DNA from 2 places in the Undibacterium sp. Ren11W genome. Region 1 is predicted to be linked to the other one. Evidence: predicted binding sites of a transcription regulator. Region 1 holds the regulator's gene; the other holds the start of a gene.
The links. The regulator NrdR, encoded in region 1, represses ribonucleotide reductase genes. The targets are predictions, from matches to a motif close to CACNANATNTNGTG.
Positions count from the first base shown of each region.

Region 1 (10,673 bases):
AGACGATTTATGGCATGCAGCCGTGAATGGCCGTGGTCACTATTATAGTGCAGGTAATCCTACCGATTTGAAGGACGGGCTAGTCAAAATTCTTAAAGAAATTGGCGGTAGTGAAGGTGCAGCTGCATCGGTTGCGACAACTGGTAACAAGGCTAGCGGTGCGACTAACATCATTTATGTCCCGAGCTTCGAGTCGGGCACTTGGGCAGGGCATTTGAAAAAAATTACCTTGAAGGCCAACGGAGACGAGGATGTAATCGTGTGGGATGCTGCGACACTGATCCCTGCTTGGAATAGCCGGAACATCGTTACCTGGAACCCGGTGAGTAAATCTGCCGTGGCTTTTGATTGGCTAAATTTAACTACTGGTGTAAATAGTCAACAAGCGGCATTAGGAGATACTGATGTGCTTGAATATTTGAAAGGTAATAGAAGTAAGGAGCAAGTTTCTGAGAATTCGGCGACGGGTTATCGCTACCGCACAGCTGTCGCTGGTAGTCCTTTGGGAGATATTGTTAATTCAGCACCCAAATATGTGAGTGACGAAGATTTCGGTTATTCGGGCCTATCCAGTATTGGTGCCGCTTATGATACCTATCTCGGTACAAAAACGGCGAAAACACCGATGGTCTATGCCGGTGCAAATGACGGAATGTTACACGCATTTAATGGCACTACCGGTGTTGAAACCTTTGCGTATATCCCTAATTCTGTGTACGGCAATTTAAAGTCCTTGAGTGACAAAAATTATGGACATAGGTATTTTGTTGACGGTCATTTAACTGCCAATGATTTTCATAACGGCAGCGCATGGAAAACAGTATTGGTTGGTTCTACCGGGGCGGGTTTAACCAGCAGCATTTTTGCCTTAGACATTTCGTCGCCAGACAGCTTGGGAACCGGTAGTGTTATGTGGGAAAAAACTGCAGCAGACACGGGGCTAGCTAACTTGGGGAATGTGATGGGAGATACATCAATAGGGCGTCTCCCCAATGGTGAATCAGTCATATTGGTCGCCAACGGCCCAGACAGTGCCAGCTATAAGGCGAGCTTGTTTTTAATTAAAGTCTCCGATGGTACCGTTGTAAAAGAATTTGAAGTCGATGCGACTGCTACAGCGGCTGCACCGAATGGCTTATCTGCACCTGCTCCTTTGTTTAACCGTAACCATGAACTGGTTGGTGCTTATGCAGGTGATATTAAGGGTAATTTATGGAAATTTAGTTTTGTGAATGCGGCAAGCCCGACCACGGTGGCGTACTCATATAGCAAATTGTTCACTACTAATATGGATGCAACCGGGCTGATCAATATTCAGCCTATCGTTCAAAAACCAAATATTCAGATCCATCCCAATGGTGGTTTTTTGGTCACGGTCGGTACTGGTCGGTTTATGGTGGCCTCAGACAAGGCAAATAAAGATATTCAGAGTATTTATGGAATCTGGGATAAGGCTGGCAGCACCGCTGTAATTGACCATGCTGATCTTGTGCAGCAAACTTTGACTGACGTAAGTGAGTCCGGCAAGCTTGTGGGGCGCACCTTAACTAGCAACACCATCGACTGGACCAGCAAGAAAGGTTGGTATATTGATTTATTAGTAGCAGGCGAGCGTGTGGTGGGAGATTTGTTATTTAGCAATGCAAAAATCATAGTTGCGACAACCTTTGTTCCCGTAGCGGATCTATGTGGCTCGAACGGAGATTCCCAGCTCATGGGGTTTAACGGCTTGAGTGGCGCGGCGAATAGTACACCGTTGTTTGGCACCACTACGAATCTTAGCTCAATTGTGGTTGAGGGGACGTTAACCAACCCCACCTTGATCAATACTGGTTCGACATCGATTGCGAAAATTAATACATCGAAGGGAACGCTGGAGGATAAACCATTCAATCCTGGTGCTTCTATATTCAGAACCTGGCGTCAGATTATTTTCAAAAACTGATTTTGCGCACTAAAGGATAAGTATATGCAAACTATGAAACAGAGTAAAAGAAACGGCTTTACCTTGATAGAGGTAATGATCACTGTAGTGATTGTTGGCGTGCTCGCTTCTATCGCCTTGCCAAATTACACCGCCTATGTGAAGCGCGCAAAACGTGCGGATGCAATGGCTGTGTTACTTAAGAATGCAAACTGGATGCAGCAACAATTTACTATCGACAATAAGTTCCCGGCTAGTGCGACGGTTCTTCCGTTCGCACAATCGCCGGAAGCGGGCACTGCGAGATATAACATTAGTATCGTGGTGCCAGCAACGGCGAATACTAGTCAATACACTTTGCAAGCGGTTCCTGTCGCTGCTGACGAATGCGCTACTTTTACCCTTGATCACACAGGTTTGCGTGGGCAGAGCGGTACTGCGAGCAAATCGGCGACTGCTTGTTGGGCGGGGCAATAGTGTTGGCTTTTTGCTATTGTTTGGCCGTCAGAGCTTTACTGGGCCGATGAAAACAAAGCCTTACAGGAGGCTTAGATAGATAGAAAAACGACTTGAATATAGCTGATGTTCAGGTCGTTTTTTTTAGAATTAATAAGGATGTGCGCCTTAAAGGCCCTTATTCCAACAATGAATTTTCATTTTGCAAATGGGACTATTTTTTGATTAGCTTACGTTCGTTAGTCTCAAATTCTTCGATTACATTCTGAAACTCCGACACATCCTCAAAACTCTTATAGACCGATGCGAAACGGATGTAGGCGATTTTATCAAGGCGTTTTAATTCCCGCATGACTAGTTCACCCAGGTAGCCGGAGATGACTTCGCGTTCACCGCTGGCTAAGAGTTTTTCTTCTATGCGTTGGATGGCGGTATCGACTGCTTCTGCCGATACCGGGCGTTTTCTGAGTGCTAGCATCAGGCTGGCGCGTAGTTTCGCTGGTTCAAACTCGGTTCTGCTACCGTTCTTTTTGACGATAGACGGCATCGTCAACTCGACTCGCTCGTAGGTGGTAAAGCGCTTGTCGCATTGCGCACAGCGGCGTCGGCGGCGTATGGTGTTGCCATCTTCAGGGACGCGGGTGTCGATAACCTGGGTTTCGTCGTGATGGCAGTAAGGGCATTTCATGGCGCTGTTTCCGAAGAGGAGTGGCTGGGTCTATGTTGACAGGCTATTTTAATATACTCCCTAGGATTTAATAAGTATTCTGGTCTAGTGCGCATATTCTGTGTGCGTATCAAAAAAATACTGGTAGGGAGTATCTATGGCTGCGGGTATTTCTGGTCGGTATAAAAAAACGCCACCTAACTCAGGTGGCGTTTTATGGCTAGCTTAAGCAGCGTAGACGGGGTGGGCGTCGGTCAATTTTTTAACCTCTGCTTTGACGCGTTCTATGGTCGCTGCATCGTGCGGATTGTCCAAAACGTCAGCCAATAAATTACCTACTTTAATCGCTTCGGCTTCTTTAAAACCACGGGTAGTCATGGCTGGGCTGCCCAGACGAATACCGGAAGTGACGAATGGTTTTTCTGGATCGTTAGGGATGCCGTTTTTGTTGCAGGTAATGTGGGCAGAACCGAGGATGGCTTCGGCTTCTTTTCCAGTCAAACCTTTTGGACGCAGATCGACCAGCATCACGTGTGATTCGGTGCGACCAGAAACGATACGTAGGCCGCGCTCAGTCAAGGTAGTTGCCAATGCGGCGGCGTTCTTGATGACTTGCTCTTGGTAAGCTTTAAATTCTGGGCTCAGTGCTTCTTTGAATGCCACGGCCTTACCGGCGATCACATGCATCAAAGGACCACCCTGGATACCAGGGAAAATCGCCGAGTTGATTTTCTTAGAGATGGCTTCGTCGTTGCACAGGATGATGCCGCCGCGTGGGCCGCGCAAGCTCTTGTGGGTAGTCGAAGTAACGACATCGGCGAAAGGTACCGGATTAGGGTAGACACCGGCAGCGATCAGACCGGCATAATGCGCCATATCCACCATGAAATAAGCGCCGACTTCTTTGGCGATTTTTGCAAAGCGTTCGAAATCAATACGCAATGCAAAAGCAGACGCGCCAGCGATGATCAGTTTAGGCTTAGTTTCGCGCGCTAATTTTTCCATCGCATCGTAATCGATATCTTCTTGTGCGTTCAGGCCGTAAGACACCACGTTGAACCATTTGCCGGACATATTGAGGTGCATGCCGTGTGTCAAGTGACCACCTTCGGCCAGCGACATGCCCATGATGGTGTCACCAGGAGTCAGCAGCGCGAAAAACACGCCTTGGTTTGCTTGAGAACCAGAATTAGGTTGCACATTGGCAAAGTTGGCGCCAAACAACTGCTTGAGTCTGTCGATCGCCAGTTGCTCTACCACGTCTACGTGTTCGCAACCACCGTAGTAACGCTTGCCTGGATAGCCTTCGGCATATTTATTCGTCAGTTGTGAGCCTTGCGCTTCCATGACGGCAGGCGAGGTGTAGTTCTCAGAAGCGATTAGTTCTATGTGTTCTTGCTGGCGCAGGTTTTCTTTTTGTATCGTCGCAAAAATTTCTGGATCGATATTGGCGAGGGTATGGTTCTTGGCAAACATGGTTTTCCTGTTGAGAAAGTAACTCGTGAATGATTGTGATGATTGAGCTTAATACATGAAATGCGGGTAGCCTCAATCGAAATACCATCAGGCTTACCCAGGCGCACGGTCAGACTCGCGTGTTGTCAATACTAGTACTGCTGCGAGCCTGCAAATCTCACGCTTCCCGATGGAACTCCATCATGTACTGCAAATTTTACCAAGTGATTAAAATTTGAGTCTTTGCGCCAGTTACGTGAGACGAAATGGTGGGCAGATTCTACGATATATTAATACGTTGAGCAAGGTTTGTGATTAAAGCAATAACGGTTATTTCTATGAACCAGGTTTCTGATAGCGCGGCGACGAATGTATCGGTTTCTACTGCTTACCCCAATTCGCGATAGAGCCGGTGTCGAACCTGGTGATGCTGCCTCTGCTGAAATTCACGACGCTTGGCTCTGATCTGATCTGGCCTACGCCTAGTGTTCGAAAAACATGAAATCAGGGTGTGTCAGCGCGCATTATCCATGCGGCTTTTCAGGCTGTTGGCTTGGAAAGGCGCATGGATAGTGCGGTGTGGCAGGTGGGGCTAAAAAAACCGGGCGCATCGCGTTATTACCAATTCTCCATTCCGACGAATTGCTCCGGTTTGGGTTTAACGCGGTTTCCCGATGGATGGATTTTGGACGTTCCCAGTTGAAATCTAAAATAGCAGATACCAGCTTACTCGCTATGCTGAAAGCGCATAAGACGTTGATGCGAGTTTTCAGCTGAACTTTTTAGATTAAAAACTGATGACCGTAGAGAGCGCGAATAGATGATTACTTTGCGTGTATTTTTCGTCTGCAGTTTTGAATACATTCGCGTTGGAATAATCAAATCGGTACTCCCCCTTGATACTGACGCCGGTCATTAAGGCATAGCTGAGACCCAGCGACAGCGCGGAACGATTGCTGCCTTTGTCTGGATCACTGACTATCCAATTGCTGCCGTCGTAGCTCATACCCGAGCCAAAACCGTTGCGACCGTCCGGACAGCTGGCGTCCGCTCCGGTGCTGTCTTTGCAAACACCGTCGAAGGTCGAGCCGAACAGGCCGCCGCCGTGACGTGCATTATTGATATAGTCGAAACGGGCTGTCGCATCCAGACGAGGGCTTACTTTGTATGAGGCCAAGCCAGACAGACCGTACCAGTGCTGGCGTTCATTTAAGTATGCGTTGGCCGGCGTGGCACTTTGCCGGCCATAACTCAATTGCGCTTGAAAGTTCCAGTCCCCACGGGTTAGGCTGCCATCGATTTCGACCAGGTCCAGGCGTCCGCTATCTAGCTTGTCGTCAAAGCCGCTATGGATGCCTGAAAAGCCGACGCTGCTAAATTCATCGCGGGTATAGTCGACCCGGTAAAACAGGCCGGGCATTTGTTGTTTGGCGACGTCGACACGGGCACGGTTCATATTGCCTATCATGATTTTGCTATCCCATGCTCCGCGTAGCAGGTCGACACCGGCACCGGTATAAAAATTGGCTGCTGAAAAATCAAACAAGAGATTGTGGGTGATGAGTTTATTTTGTGGCGCGGGGATCGCTTCATAGCCGGTCCAATCGGGGAACTGGCCGGCGAGCAGACGGGTGGCCGGCTCGTACAGAGGCATGGAGATGGACGCTTCGTGCACCAGATTGCCGAAATTATTCGATGAGGCTGAGCTTTTGCTGGGCATTAAAGTGAGTTTGAATTTGGTGCCGCCATCGAGTTCTTTTTCCATATTGAACATGCCGCTACCGAAGGAGCTGTTGTCGTAGCCAAAACTCTCATCGGAACCGTTAATCGAGCTATTGTTATTGAAAAACACAAAACTCGATGTTTTGGCATTGCGGTTGTAAAGGTAAGTCGGATCGACGTAACCGGAAATTTTTAAGGCTCTGAAACCGTTGGCTTCTACCGCTTCTTCCATCGCCTCGGTTTTGACGCGGATACGATTGAATTCTGCCACGTCGACTACATTTGATTTATCTGCCTGTAGCGCCTGTTTGCTCGATTCCACGATAGACAGCACTTGGGCGCTGGTCTCTGCGGCCTGTGCGGTGCTTTGGCTATTTTGCAGCGTGATTTTCTGCATCATGGCTTGCAGTTCTTTGACTTGTTTTTTTAGTGCCTCGATTTCACTTTTTTGCGAGGGTGCAGCTTGTGCCATGCAGGCGGCCGGGAAGGCGCTAGCGATGGCGATACAGATCACGAGTTTTTTTACGGTGTACATGAATCTTCCTTCAAAGGGTGGCACGTTCATATTTTTTCTACGAGTTTTGCTGCGCGCGATCTATGCTGACGCGCGCTCCGCTCGCCGTGTCGGACACAGGCGCTGCCTGTGCCGCTCAGCAAGCTCATCCGCAGGATCAGCAGCAGGATCAAATACCGGATCAAATACCGGTTTTGAATTTGGTATAGATGCGCGTCATGGTGCGCCGTATATCGGAATTGACCATTTCAGGCGGTATCATCCTTTTCATATCCTCCTGGCTTAGATAGACGGTCTTGTTATCGGCGATGTCTTTCCTGACGAATTTAAAGGCGGCAGTATTGGGATTGGCATACAAGACTTTATTCGAGATCTGGGCATGAATTTCCGGACGTAAAATGAAATTGATCCAGGCCATGGCATTATTCGGATGCGGTGCATCGGCGGGAATCGCCATGGTGTCGAAAAATAGCGTTGGATCTTTTTTCGGGATCAGTGTCACGATATGGTTGCCGTTTTTGGCGTCGATGGCGCGCTGGCGCGCGATATTGATGTCGCCCGACCAGCCCATCGCCAGACACAGTGAGCCATTGGCTAATTCATTGATGTAACCGGAAGAGCTAAACATGGTCACGTAGGGACGGATAGACTGCAATAAGCGGGCTGCATCCTGGTAATCAGAATTGACTTTCGAGTAGGGTGATTTGCCCAGATATTGAAGGGCTGGTGGCAGTACTTCTGAGGCGGCATCGAGTAGTGACACGCCGCAGGACTTGAGCTTGGAAATATATTTAGGATCAAAGACCAGATCCCAGGCATTCTCAGGCATCGGTAAGTTGCCTAGCGCCGCCTTTACTTTTTCTTCGTTGATACCGAGTGTGTCAAAGCCCCACAACCAGATGACCAGATGTTTATTGTTAGGGTCAATTTTGCCGATTTGTGCACTCAGTACCGGATCAAGATTGGATAAATTCGGTATCTTGCTTTTGTCCAGTTGGCGGAACAGGCCGCCTTCTATCTGAATTTGTGCCCAGTTTGAAGAGGGCACCACGATGTCGTAACCGGTTTTTCCTGCCACCAGTTTGGCATGCAAGACTTCGTTGCTATCGAACAGATCGTAACGTACTTTGATGCCGGTTTCTTTCTCAAAATCTTTAATGGTATTTTCGCCTATGTAATCCGACCAGTTCGCCACATTCAAGACTTTTTCTTCTTGCGCTAGGGCTTGGTTGCCGGCCGCCAGTGCGACCAGGATCGTGAGCAAGATTTGTTGACAGGTGCGCGTGAAAGGGGTTTTTTTGTGGCGGGTAGAAATGGGAACATGCATCTTTATCTCCTGATTGCTGTGTTAGCAGGCTAATGGTTATTGACAAAAATTTGCACACTGCGCCTTAGCGCAGTGCCGTTGTGTCTTCGTGTTTTATTGGGACGGCTAGCTAGTTGCGCGCTTAGTGATCGTGTCCGCACATATCGTGGCTACGGCGCTGGCGTTTGATCGCAAGCGGCATGCCGTCGCTGCGCATGGCGCTGCTCTGCATGACTCTCTTTTGTTGCATTTTTTGCGTAGTTTGCAGCTTGCTGGCGTCATATACGATGGCGCCGCCGAACAAGGTGTACAAGACCTGAACCTTGTCGAGTTGCGCGGCTGCGGTGCTGCTCAAATCGCTGTCTAGCACTACTAGATCGGCCAATTTACCGACCTCAATGGAGCCGGTGCTGGCGTCTTGTTTTATGGCTTTGGCGGCGTTGATGGTATATGCCGCCAACATGGTGTGCAGATCTGTGCTTTCTTCTATATGCAGTATTTCGCCAAAATGGGGCGAGTCACTTTGCGCGTTTTGCCGGGTGATTGCGATTTGCATAGTGGCCAGAGGTGTGTTTGGCATCGGGTCGCCAGGAATCGCGTCTACCGGCCAGTCGCTGCCGCCTATCAAGGTCGCGCCCGCTGCTTTCAGACTAGCGGCCGGGTACATATAGCGATGGGTTTCTGGACGGATGAAGGGGGCCACCGCGTCCATCGTATATTCGTCAGGTTCGGCCCAGAATAACTGCATGTTGGCGGCCACTCCGAGTTTGGCAAAGCGAGAAAAGTCGGCAGGGTCGACGATTTGCAGATGCGAGATTTGATGGCGGTTGTCACTCACCCCGTTTTTATCGCGCGCATACTGGAAAGAATCGAGCACCGCGTGGGTAGTGAAATCGCCGATGGAATGCACGTTGAGACTAAAACCCTCTTTATCGAGTCTGGCCACATAGCGATTCAAGACCCCAGGTTCAAAATAGCGACCACCGAAATTTTCGGTGGGATTACCATTTTCATCCAGAAAAGGCGACATCATGGCCGAGGTTTGGGTCGGATATTCGATCACCCCATCCGAAAAAATTTTGACGCCGTCAGCGCGTATCAAAGAATGTCCGGCAAAATGGGCGCGGATGGCGAGCAGGCGTTGATATTCGGCTTCACTATCGACGATATCGGATTTTAAATTCACGCGTACCCGCATATTGAGCTGATTGGTTTTTTCCAGCGCTTCATATACTTCCATTACTTGCGGGCTGGCCCAGGCATCCTGGATAGAGGTAATGCCTTTAGAGCGCACCAGATCGAGTGCTTGCTGGGTCAGCGTGAGTTTCTCGCTGAATGACAGTTCCGGAATAATCGCCATCACCAATCCCTGTGCCGCATCTTTTAAGAATCCGGTGGCCTGGCCCTGGCTGTCGCGCTCTATCTGGCCACCGCTAGGATCTGGCGTGTTGACATCGATATGGGCCAAGGCCAGCGCCTTTGTATTGACCCAGGAGGTATGGCCATCGATACCGGCTAACAGTACCGGACGGCTAGTGCTGATGCGGTCGAGATCGGCGGCGCTGGCGGCAAAATTAGCCGGATTGACGTTGACGATCTGTATCCACTTGTCGGCAGCCGGATTGACTTCCTTGGGCAGGCAATCTTGCAGCGCATAGGTAATGATATCGGCCACCGATAAAGCGGCCCCATCGACGCTGCACTGCGCCAGACGCTCGGCACCACTTACTGGATGGATGTGAGTATCAATAAATCCTGGCAATAGGGTCTTGCCATTTAAATTGATGACTTGGGTATTTGGTCCAATATAGCGCGCGATTTCTTCGTCGGTCCCGACTGCAACGATGCGGTTGCCGTTGACCGCCACTGCCTGTGCCGTGCGGTTGTTGGCGTCCATCGTCATGACCTTGCCGCCCCTCAATACGATGGCGGCCGGTTTGATGATGGCCGCACCATCGCCGCCAGACATACATCCAACTAGACCCAATACCAGAATACTGGCACCCGCAAATATTTTCCAAAGCATAGTCTCATCACTTTCGTATGGTCTTATTTAGGGCTTACGCAAAACCGCCCCAGCGTCATTGCACTCGCCTTGTCGTACTAAAGTTAAAGTACTGTCTTCGGCGGTACGCCTAGCTGGAACAATTTTGCGTAAGTCCTATTATTTTTAAAAATGCCAGTAATTACTGGTGTTTTAATTATGCGATCGGAAATATAGCTGTGTCAAGCACGGCCTTGGCCGTTGTATCATTATGGTTTTTTGCTATGACCGAAGATAATCTCCTGTTCTATCGTGAGCCTAGGCAGGCTCGTTCGCGTCAGATGGTGGAGCGTCTGCTCAATGCCACGCTGGTGCTGCTGGAGCGCTCTGGAATCGCTGAGCTCTCTACCAACCATATCGCGCAAGAGGCGGGGGTAGATATCGCTTCGCTGTACCGTTATTTCGGGAGTAAAGAAGCGATTCTGTGTGTGCTGACGAATAATTGGATAGCCAAGGTGCAGGCGGTCTATGCGCGGTATGCCGATTTGAATAATCTGGATTTGCCGTTAGTGGCGATGCTGCGCCAGGTTAATGCAGAGTTGAGTGCGATCCCCGATACCGAATGGGGCTACCGCTTACTGGCAA
Region 1 covers NZ_JBMPPB010000006.1:5,393-16,065, forward strand. The annotation lists gene ACO0K8_RS14235 (pilus assembly protein) at 1-1,945, shown strand, start outside; gene ACO0K8_RS14240 (type IV pilin protein) at 1,970-2,401, shown strand; gene nrdR (transcriptional regulator NrdR) at 2,595-3,068, opposite strand; gene glyA (serine hydroxymethyltransferase) at 3,273-4,523, opposite strand; ZMP/ZTP riboswitch at 4,612-4,768, opposite strand; gene ACO0K8_RS14255 (DUF3138 family protein) at 5,290-6,759, opposite strand; gene ACO0K8_RS14260 (polyamine ABC transporter substrate-binding protein) at 6,920-8,065, opposite strand; gene ACO0K8_RS14265 (amidohydrolase) at 8,187-10,070, opposite strand; gene ACO0K8_RS14270 (TetR/AcrR family transcriptional regulator) at 10,313-10,673, shown strand, end outside.

Region 2 (10,673 bases), on a different contig from region 1:
ATCGATGAAGGGAATCAGGAACTGATCTTTATCACGAATCGATTCTACTTCATTATAGGCGTTAAAAACTTCGCCTTCATCCAAACCAAGTGATTCAACGATATATTGATAGGCATGCGTATGTATCGCCTCTTCAAATGCTTGGCGCAACAGATACTGACGACATTCTGGCGCAGTGATATGGCGATAAGTTCCAAGCACAATATTATTCGCAGCCAGTGAATCTGCGGTAACGAAGAAACCTAAATTGCGCGTGACCAATCTGCGCTCATCATCGGTCAGACCATTGGGACTTTTCCAAAGTTCAATATCGCGCTGCATATTGATTTCTTGCGGCATCCAGTGGTTTGCGCAACCGGCCAGATATTTATCCCAGGCCCATTTGTATTTGAATGGCACCAGTTGATTTACATCTGTCTTGCCATTAATAATCCGCTTATCGCTGGCATTGACACGACGCGCCAAATCTTCAGCGGTAGGCACAAACTTATCGGCTGGCTGCACCGGATTGAGTACCGCATCCATCAGCGGCAACGGTGCTTGCGCAGGTCGCGCTATTGGTGCTGCAGTTACAGCTTCATCATCCCAAGAAAGCATTTTTGTCCTAAATATTTATTTACTGATTAATACAATTGTTCACAATTATTCATACTGCTGAGATCAAATTGTATGACGCTGGCGCTAACGGCGAATTGACCAGCGTCACACGATTTCCCGGCGGATCGATTACTGACAAGCTTCACACTCTTCAAAGCCAGCGTCACCCGGACGCAGATAGCAAGCAGCGCCGTCTGCTTCCGGCGCACTTGCCGCCATCCCGCCATTGCCACCGTCAACCGCGACCGCATTCAAGGCGCCAGTCTTACTTGTCGATTTCTCGGTGTGCGTGGCACCCATAGTACGAAGGTAATAAGTGGTTTTCAAACCGCGTAGCCATGCCAGTTTATAAGTTTCATCGAGTTTTTTACCTGAAGCACCAGCCATATAGATGTTCAACGACTGCGCCTGATCTATCCATTTCTGGCGACGCGATGCCGCTTCAACCAACCAACTAGGACTCACCTCAAACGCGGTGGCATACAACTCGCGCAATTCTTCAGGAATGCGGTCAATTTTCGCCAAACTGCCATCAAAATATTTCAGATCAGAAATCATGACTTCATCCCACAAGCCGCGCTGCTTCAAATCCCGCACTAGGTGCTCATTGATCTCGGTAAATTCGCCAGACAGATTCGACTTCACGTACAGATTTTGATAAGTTGGTTCTATACAAGCTGAAACACCAATAATGTTAGAGATCGTCGCCGTCGGTGCGATCGCCACACAATTAGAATTGCGCATACCGTGTTGCTTAATGCGTTCACGCACTACCGTCCAATCCATCGCCGACGACTCATCTACTTCCAGATATCCACCGCGCTCCTCCGCCAATAACTTGACTGAGTCTTGCGGCAGGATGCCTCTATCCCATAAAGATCCGCGATACGAGCTATAAGTACCGCGCTCTTCAGCCAATTCGCTAGAGGCCAAATAAGCGTAATAACACACCGCTTCCATCGAGGTATCGGCAAAAGCCACCGCATCCATACTGGCGTAAGGCACACGCATCATATGCAGGCAATCCTGAAAACCCATGATGCCAAGACCGACCGGACGGTGACGCATATTTGAATCGCGCGCCTTATCCACTGCATAGTAGTTGATGTCGATCACGTTATCCAGCATGCGCATCGCAATACTGATGGTTTTTTTCAATTTAACGTGATCGAGTTTGCCATCCTTCATATGCGCTGGCATATTCACCGAGCCCAGATTACAAACCGCGATCTCGCTTTCATTGGTATTGAGCGTAATTTCTGTACACAGATTCGAGCTATGCACCACGCCTACATGCTGCTGCGGTGAGCGGATGTTGCATGGATCTTTAAAGGTAATCCAAGGATGGCCAGTTTCAAACAGCATAGACAGCATCTTGCGCCACAAGTCGAGTGCCGGGATTTTCTTGGATAAACCCAATTCGCCGCTGGCTGCCTTCGCTTCATAAGCGGTGTAAGCCAATTCGAATGCTTTACCAAACTTATCATGCAGGTCGGGGACATCGGATGGCGAGAACAAGGTCCAGTCGCCTTTTTCCATGACGCGCTTCATGAACAGATCCGGGATCCAGTTGGCGGTATTCATATCATGCGTACGACGTCTGTCGTCGCCGGTATTTTTACGCAAATCAAGAAATTCTTCGACGTCCATGTGCCAGGTCTCGAGGTAGGCACATACCGCACCCTTGCGCTTACCACCCTGATTCACCGCGACCGCAGTGTCGTTGACGACTTTCAGGAAAGGCACCACGCCTTGTGACTTACCGTTGGTACCTTTGATGTGTGCACCCAGCGAGCGCACTGGTGTCCAGTCATTCCCCAAACCACCAGCGTATTTGGCCAATAATGCGTTCTCTTTGATGGCATCATAAATTCCACCCAGATCATCAGCGACCGTTGTCAGGTAACAAGATGACAGTTGCGAACGCAAAGTCCCTGAGTTAAACAAAGTCGGTGTAGAACTCATGAAGTCGAACGACGACAACAAGTTGTAAAACTCTATGGCCCGCGCTTCACGGTCAGATTCATTTAAAGCCAAGCCCATCGCAACACGCATATAGAAAGCCTGAGGCATTTCTATGCGGCTGCCGCGTATGTGTAAGAAATAGCGGTCATACAGAGTTTGCAAGCCGATGTACGAAAACTGCAGATCACGATCAGCCACCAGCGCTTGTGCCATTCTGGCCAGATCGAACTGACCTAGCTTCACATCGAGCAACTCGGCATCTATACCCTTTTGGATAAAGGCAGGGAAATAAGTCAGGTATTCAGCAGCAGCGTCTTTTTGCGCCACTTCCTTACCAAAAACTTCTTTACGGATCGTATGCAACAGCAAACGAGAAGTTACCTGGCTATAGGCCGGCTCTTTTTCCATCAGCGCACGTGCCGCCAAAATTGCTGACTTATGCAATTCTTCGACCGGTACGCCGTCGTACAAGTTTTTCAGCGTCTCTAACAGAATGGCTTCCGGATCGGCTAATTTGTCGAGGCCAACACAGGCTGCGGTAATTAAAGCACGCACTTGCGTCACATCCAGCACCTGCGGTTGACCATCAACCATCACGCGTATCTGCAGTTCACTGGCCTTGGTATTGGATAATTGTTGCGCCTCGAGTTGCAGACGACGCTCTTCCATATGCTTGGCACGGTACAAGACGTAGGCACGCGCCACGTCGTGTTCGCCGGAACGCATCAGCGCCAGTTCTACCTGATCCTGCACGTCTTCGATATGAAAGGTGCCACCGGCCGGTTGTCTGCGCATCAGGGCAGCCACAGCGACGGCGGTTAACTGCTCAACCAATTCCCGGATACGAGCCGATGCGGCACCCTGCCCACCATTCACCGCAAGAAAAGCCTTAGTCAGGGCGATCGCGATTTTAGAAGGTTCAAAACCAACGACCGCACCGTTACGGCGAATAATTCTGTAGTCGCTGTAATTTACAGTGCTAGAAGAAAACGCATGTGTCGCTATGCCAGATTGCAGGGGTGCCAGATCAGACAGGCCAGACGAAGATGATTCCAGGGGAGAGTGCATTTGAACTCCAAATTCAAAATTTATCGATATTGCCAGGGCGAGGTTGCCACTGTTTTTTTAATTCTGGTGCTGCTTGTTTTTTATGTTTTTACTGCTGTTTTTATTGCTATTTCATCTCTCGCTTACTTGATTTCCTCAAATAATGGAAGCCTAAATTGGCTTCAGCGAGAAATAAACAAAACCACTAGATGTAGTGCGTATTTTTTTATTTACACTAATTCTAGTGGCACAGGCCGATACACGCAACCGCTATTTTGTTAAAAAAGAGGATTTTTTACCAACAGATAAATTATTTATTTGATTGACTTTTTTAGAGCTTCAAAGAGTGCTTGCTACAGTGTGAGTAAGCACTAACAAATCTTAAATTTCTGGGAAAGCGAAAATCACCTATTTCTCAAACCGCACAGTCCGACTTCCCCATCCTCGCGGGTCAAGCGGTCGCCAAGCCAATACGGTCAGGGTCCTTTTCTTCAATACGCCTCAACTTGCGATGTATATGCTGCAGCAATGATCAATAAGTGGGTTACAAGATGCAGCTTTCTCTTTTTTTGTCGATGGCGGCGTTCGCCATGGTCTCTTCGATTACGCCTGGTCCGGTTAATCTCATCACCTTGTCCGCGGCGGTAAACTTCGGTTGGCGGGTGGCATTACGCCATGTCTGGGGTGCCACCCTGGGTTTTACCTTCTTATTGGTTTTGCTGGGTTTGAGCGTGCATGTGGTATTGCATTTTCTGCCGCAATTGAGTCTGGCCTTGCAGTGGGCGGGCGTGGCTTTCCTGGTTTACCTGGCGCTCCGTCTGGCTAGCTCACAGAGTCAAATCGAACGTCAGCAGAATGCGCCTGCACCTAGTTTTTTGTCCGGGGCATTATTGCAGTGGCTTAATCCTAAAGCCTGGATCGCTTCCATTTCGGGGGTAGCCGCATTTACGGCTGAGGGTGCGACACAAACGCTGTGGTGGTTTGCGCTGATTTATTTTGTGGTGTGTTTTTTATCGCTGGCGTGTTGGGCTGTGGCTGGCATTTTTTTGAGCACTTATCTGCGCCAGCCACAGTATCTGCGAGCATTTAATCTCTGCATGGCAGCGCTATTGCTTGCCAGTGCCGCCTATCTACTCATGTCCTGAGATATAGCCCCGGGGTGATAGCGACGTGGCGCTTGAAAACGCGCTGAAAATGGGCTTGATCGGCGAAGCCACAATCGGCGGCGACATCAGCAATCGCCCGCCCTTTTTTCAACAGACCTTGTGCACGCTGCACTCTTTGATTGAGTAAAAAGGCATGCGGCGTCAAGCCGTATTGCCGCTTAAAGGCGCGTATCAAATACGAGCGCGAGAGTTGGCTTGCCGCGCAAATATCTTGCAGGGCAATATCATCCACACAATGGGCGGCGATATACTCGGCAGCACGACTGAGTCTGTGATTGCTTTTTAGATCTAACTTTACGGTATCAAACTCTTGATGCAGGCGAATTAAAAAATCCACCATCGCGCTCTCTTTGGCGAGTCGTTCAGCCGGTTGCCACAAGCTCGCCAGCAGATTATTCAAACCCTGGAACACCCGACTCTCCTGGCTTAAGGTTTGCGAAAACATCTGCAAATCTTGATGCAGACTCACGCCGATTTCACGCTGCACTCCAGCCAACCAGGCGCTATCGATGAACAACATGCGATACGCCCAGACACTGTCGTCGCGCGGATTACAAGCATGCACGTCGCCAGGATTAATCATCACCACACTGCCAGCGCCAGCCAAGGCACGCCGGCCGCGATTCAGGTATTGGGCTTGGCCGTTTAAGACCGTGCCTATGGAAAATGTGGCGTGAGTGTGCGGATCGTAACAGGCGCGGCTACCCGAGACCGCCCGTGTTTCTATAAATGGCAAGCTGGGGTCGCGCCAAAAAGTTCCCTGAGTTGCCATACATCACTCCCGATTCAAACAAGACACAAGGCCAGAAAAAATATCCGACTAAATGCGATTAGTCGTCAAACCAGATAATCACAAACTCGACCGTCACCCTGAGACCATCACAACACTCTTCAATACTGGTTTGAGCCCAGCATAGCGGCCCCAGTTATGTCCGCATAAATACATCATGCGCATCCTGGTCATACAAACCATCTATTTGTCGCGGCCCGCCTAGAAGGCGTTCAGCCATAGCCGGATAGGGTAAAGCGCGGTATAAAATCATTGCGCGTTGTACATTTTACCTGCAAGCCGCAGAAGTTAACGCTGAAGATTAATTTGCATTAAATGTGGATTAAAAATAAGCTTACGACAGCGGACTCGCTTCATAAGCTTTTTTCATACGAAGATCATCAAACTCGATGAAGTACCAAAAACTTTACTTCACACTACTGCTGTTGGCCAACGTCACGGCGGTGCGCGCCGATTACCAGCAGGGCTTGCTCGCGTTTCAACGTCAGGATTATGCCACTGCCTTAAGTGGCTGGACCCAAGATGCGCTCTACGGCGACACTCTCGCTTGCGTAGGAGTAGCTGAGATTTATTTACGCGGTTTAGGGGTTAAGGCCAATCCTAAGCAAGCGGCAGAATGGTATCGCAAAGCAGCTACGCTGGGCGATGCCTCGGCCCAATACCAATTGGCCAACCTGTACGAGCAAGGCAAGGGCGTGATACAAAGCGATGAAATGGCGATCGAATGGTATCAAAAAGCCGCCGAACAGGGAGTACCCGGTGCCCAGTATCAACTAGGCTTGCATTATTACGATGGCTTTGGCGTCACGCAAAGTTATCAAAAAGCCGGAGAGTGGTTTAACAAGGCGGCGCTGCAAGGCGATGCCAGAGCGCAATACCGCGCCGGTATTTTGTATAAAAATGCGCAAGGTGGACCACAAGACCTCAAACAAGCCAGAGACTTATTTCTACTCTCTGCGACTCAGGGACATACCGACGCCCAGCTAGAATTAGCCCAGTCATACGCCAGCAATAAGGGACAAAAAACCGATTGCGAGCAAGCTCTGGTCTGGTACAAAAAAGCCGCTCAGCAATGCAGCATCAATGCCCAGTACGAATTGGCGACCTTGTATAAGAGCGGCACTTGCGTCAATAAAGACTTGGTAAGCGCGGTAAGCTGGTTGCAACGCGCATCCGATCAGGGTCACGCACGCGCCCAGTACACCTTAAGCGGCATGTACCAACATGGTCTGGGAGTAAAAGCGGATCCGCTAGCAGCACTCAAATGGGCCATGATTGCACATAAAAGCGGCGCTGCAAAACCCGACGCGACACTCGCATCAAATAAAAAAATCAGCGCCAAAGAACATAAGAAATTAAAAAAAGAAGTCGAGCTATGGCATCCCAAAATACCAAAGTGCGCGCGCACTTAAATGTTAACGGCGCTGCTGCGTCTCAGCGTAGAAAAAATCGACACAGCCTCGCGCACTATCCATGCGCCTTTCCAAGCCATATTGGCCGGCAAGCCGCATGGGGGCTGCGTGTTCCTTTAATGATTTTAGAACCCGTTTAGCCCCTGCCAGATGAACAAAAGCCAGCACGCTTGGCAGGACTCATGAAATAATGCGCCTCACCTCTCCCTCCAGTAAAGCAAACAGATGAATCACGAACTACTATTAGAAGCAGCCTTAAGTGCACGTCAGGCGGCATATGCGCCATATTCACAGTTTAAAGTCGGTGCCGCCGTGCTCACTAAAGACGGCAAGGTATTTCGCGGCTGCAATGTAGAAAATGCCTCTTACGGCCTATGTAATTGCGCCGAACGTACCGCCTTGTTTAGTGCCGTGGCCAGCGGTTACCGTCCGGGTGACTTTTCCAGCATGGCCGTGGTCGGTGCCACGGACGAGCCTATCGCGCCTTGCGGTGCCTGTCGCCAGGTAATGCTGGAGTTGGGCGGTCCTGAGCTGATAGTCATATTGAGCAATTTGAACGGTGACATCAAAAAAACCACAGCAGGCGCGCAATTACCAGATGCGTTTTACCTCAAACCGGCAGAGTCGCACTAGTCAAAACCTGAAGTGCAATGGCAAACAATCAGCAGAGATTGCTGATTTCGCTTACTCTAACGCTGCAATATATATTGTAGGAAACGACAATGTACTAACCGGCAATACATAATCACTCATAGAGGAGAGTTATATGCTGCACCAACAGGATTTCGATAGTTTGTTAGGATCATCCCTATTTGACGAGGGCAATCGTCGCCGCACTTTTATCCAGACTGCCATCGGTGCCGGCTTTGCTGCTGCCACCCTGCCGATCTGTGCTCAGACCGTCGTCAAGACCGACACTTCTGGATTAACTGCCGGCGTGATCATGTTGGAAGTCAATGGTCAGCAAGTACCTGTGTATAGGGCTCAGCCGGAAGGAAAAACCAATCTACCTATCGTGCTGGTGGTCTCAGAGATTTTTGGTGTGCATGAACATATCGCCGATGTTGCACGCCGCTTTGCCAAGCAAGGTTATCTGGCCTTAGCGCCCGAACTATTTGTGCGTCAAGGTGATGCTAGCAAATACGCCAACATGGCTGAGTTAATGAAAGAAGTCATTTCAAAAGTACCCGATGCCCAAGTCATGCAGGATCTGGATGCCACGGTAGCCTGGGCCAAAACTAATGGCGGCAATATCGATAAACTGGCGATCACCGGTTTTTGCTGGGGTGGTCGTATCACTTGGCTGTATGCAGCGCATAACCCACAAGTGAAGACCGGTGCCGCCTGGTATGGCCGTCTGACTGGCACACCTAGCCCGCTGGCACCACAAAATCCACTGGATATCGCCACCAGCATCAAAGCACCGATACTTGGGCTGTATGGCGCCAAAGACGGCGGTATTTCGCTCGAAAGCGTCACGCAAATGAAGGACGCACTGGGTAAAGGAAAAAGTGGTTCAGAACTGATGGTCTACGCCAATTCTGGGCATGCCTTCCACGCCGACTACCGACCAAGTTATGTAGAAGCAGACGCCAAAGAAGCCTGGCAACGCTGTCTGGCCTGGTTTAAAACCCATTTAGCCTAAGCACAAGGCCTTCTGAGCAGGCCGGTAAAAACTGAAAATGTTTTCTCCGGCGCTGCCCCAGGGTAATTCCGGCATCGCCTTGATCTACTCAGGACAGGGGTCTATGTGGCGCTAGGCTGGTAGCTGTAACCGTGCCAAAGCCGAGCGCAACAACGCAGGTATAGGCTGCGGCCGTTGCGACTCACGCGCCACGAACACATGGACAAAACGTCCGGCCGCGCACGCTGTCGTTTCACCCGTTTTAAAGATCGCCAACTCATACGTGACCGAACTATTTCCCAGCTTCGCGACGCGCAGTGCGACCTCAATGCGCTCAGGAAAAGCAATCGCGGCGAAATAATCACAGCTAGAACTAACCACAAAAGCCACGACCTCGCCTTGATGGATATCTAAGCCTCCGGCCTCAATCAGGTAGGCGTTTACCGCGCTGTCGAAGTAGCTGTAATACACCACATTATTCACGTGACCATAAATATCATTGTCATGCCAACGCGTTGTGATGGGCTGAAAATGCAAGTAGGCACTACGCAATGGCGCGCTCTGATTCATCGGTTTATCCTCGGTATGCGGCGAAACCTGTATTGTATGCCGAGCCAGCCCTGACAGAACTGGCTCAGCCAACACTAGCGCATCATCTTGCCGTTTTGATCGACGATACTCATCTCAACAAAGTTTGAGCCATTATGCTGCGAGCTGCCATACTGCAGCGTAATCCCGCCCAGATCAAAATCATTCATAGACTCTAGCGCGCTCACCAGTTTCTGTGGACTAAGATTGGCACCGCTGCGGCGTATCCCTTCAGCTAATAGTTTGGCAGCGATAAAGCCTTCCAGCACCGCAGAGGTCACCGGCGGCGGATTACTGCTAGCCTTTAACGCATGCTGAAACTCGCGTACCACGGGCACGCCGATATTGCGGGGAGCCGGCATCACCTGTATCACCCCAACGCCCCGTCCCAGCTTGCCTAAAGAAGAAAAAAACTCTTCCGAATTGACATTGGAGAGCATCATAAATTGTGGCAAGCGCCCGGCAGTTTTCACTTTTTTGATGAAATCAGCGCAGGCGCTGGGCGTGCACGCCATCAAGATGGCAGCTGGGTTAGCCGCCATAATTGTCGTTACCGCGGCATCAACATTGAGATCTTTGCGGTCGTATTTAGCGATAGCACTTGCCTTGATTTGCCGCGCGCCCAGATGCTTCTCAAACCCGGCCAGGCCATCTTTGCCGAAGGCATCGTCCTGATACAGGATGGCGATATTTTTGATCTGCATCAGCGCCACTGACTCAACCATCTTGGCGGCCTCGTCCTGATAACTGGCGCGCAGGTTGAAGACATAAGGATGCATGGGTTTATACAGCGACTGCGATCCGGAAAACGGCGCCACCAACGGTATTTTATTTTTTTCTAGCAAAGGCAACACCGCTTGCACAGTCGGGGTACTGCGGTAACCCAGTAGCGCCACCGCGTGATCATCCTTTATCAGCTTGAGGGTATTATCTTTCGTCTTTTGCGGATCGCGTTGATCATCGTAAGTAATCAACTCAATCTTCCGGCCATTAACACCACCCTGACTAGTATTGATCCAGTTAAAGAACAACTGAGCCCCTAACATCCCCTCTTTACCAGTGGCCTGTCCCGACAACTCAACCGACTGACCCACCACAATTTTATCCGCTAGGGCTAATGCTGGCACCGCCAACCCTGCCAAGATCAAACCCACAGCTGACTTAAACACAAAATGACTAACAACACGCATAAATGATTCCCGATAAATTTTTTCCAAATATATCGGCTCAAACTTTCAATTTGCTTTCTGCAACAATTGAAAATGTAAGCATGCTTACATCTTATAAATTGAAGCTTCCTCAATGATAAAAAAATGGTTTGTTGTTGTCAGGCGCATGGATAGGCTACTGTTACTATTTTTAACAACATAAATCGCCTGTCTTGATTGACTAGTCAGACACTTCACGAGATAGTTCGGGGGTAAAATTCGCCAACGCTTGTCCTACTGCTCACCCACCAATTCTATATGCTGGTGCGAGTGCTT
Region 2 covers NZ_JBMPPB010000008.1:58,916-69,588, forward strand. The annotation lists gene ACO0K8_RS16835 (ribonucleotide-diphosphate reductase subunit beta) at 1-597, opposite strand, end outside; gene ACO0K8_RS16840 (ribonucleoside-diphosphate reductase subunit alpha) at 727-3,630, opposite strand; gene ACO0K8_RS16845 (LysE family translocator) at 4,161-4,754, shown strand; gene ACO0K8_RS16850 (AraC family transcriptional regulator) at 4,744-5,547, opposite strand; gene ACO0K8_RS16855 (SEL1-like repeat protein) at 5,955-6,977, shown strand; gene ACO0K8_RS16860 (cytidine deaminase) at 7,203-7,610, shown strand; gene ACO0K8_RS16865 (dienelactone hydrolase family protein) at 7,744-8,622, shown strand; gene ACO0K8_RS16870 (acyl-CoA thioesterase) at 8,734-9,171, opposite strand; gene ACO0K8_RS16875 (ABC transporter substrate-binding protein) at 9,246-10,379, opposite strand.
Region 2: the regulator NrdR is predicted to act here: its motif matches at 3,813-3,826, upstream of ACO0K8_RS16840 (ribonucleoside-diphosphate reductase subunit alpha).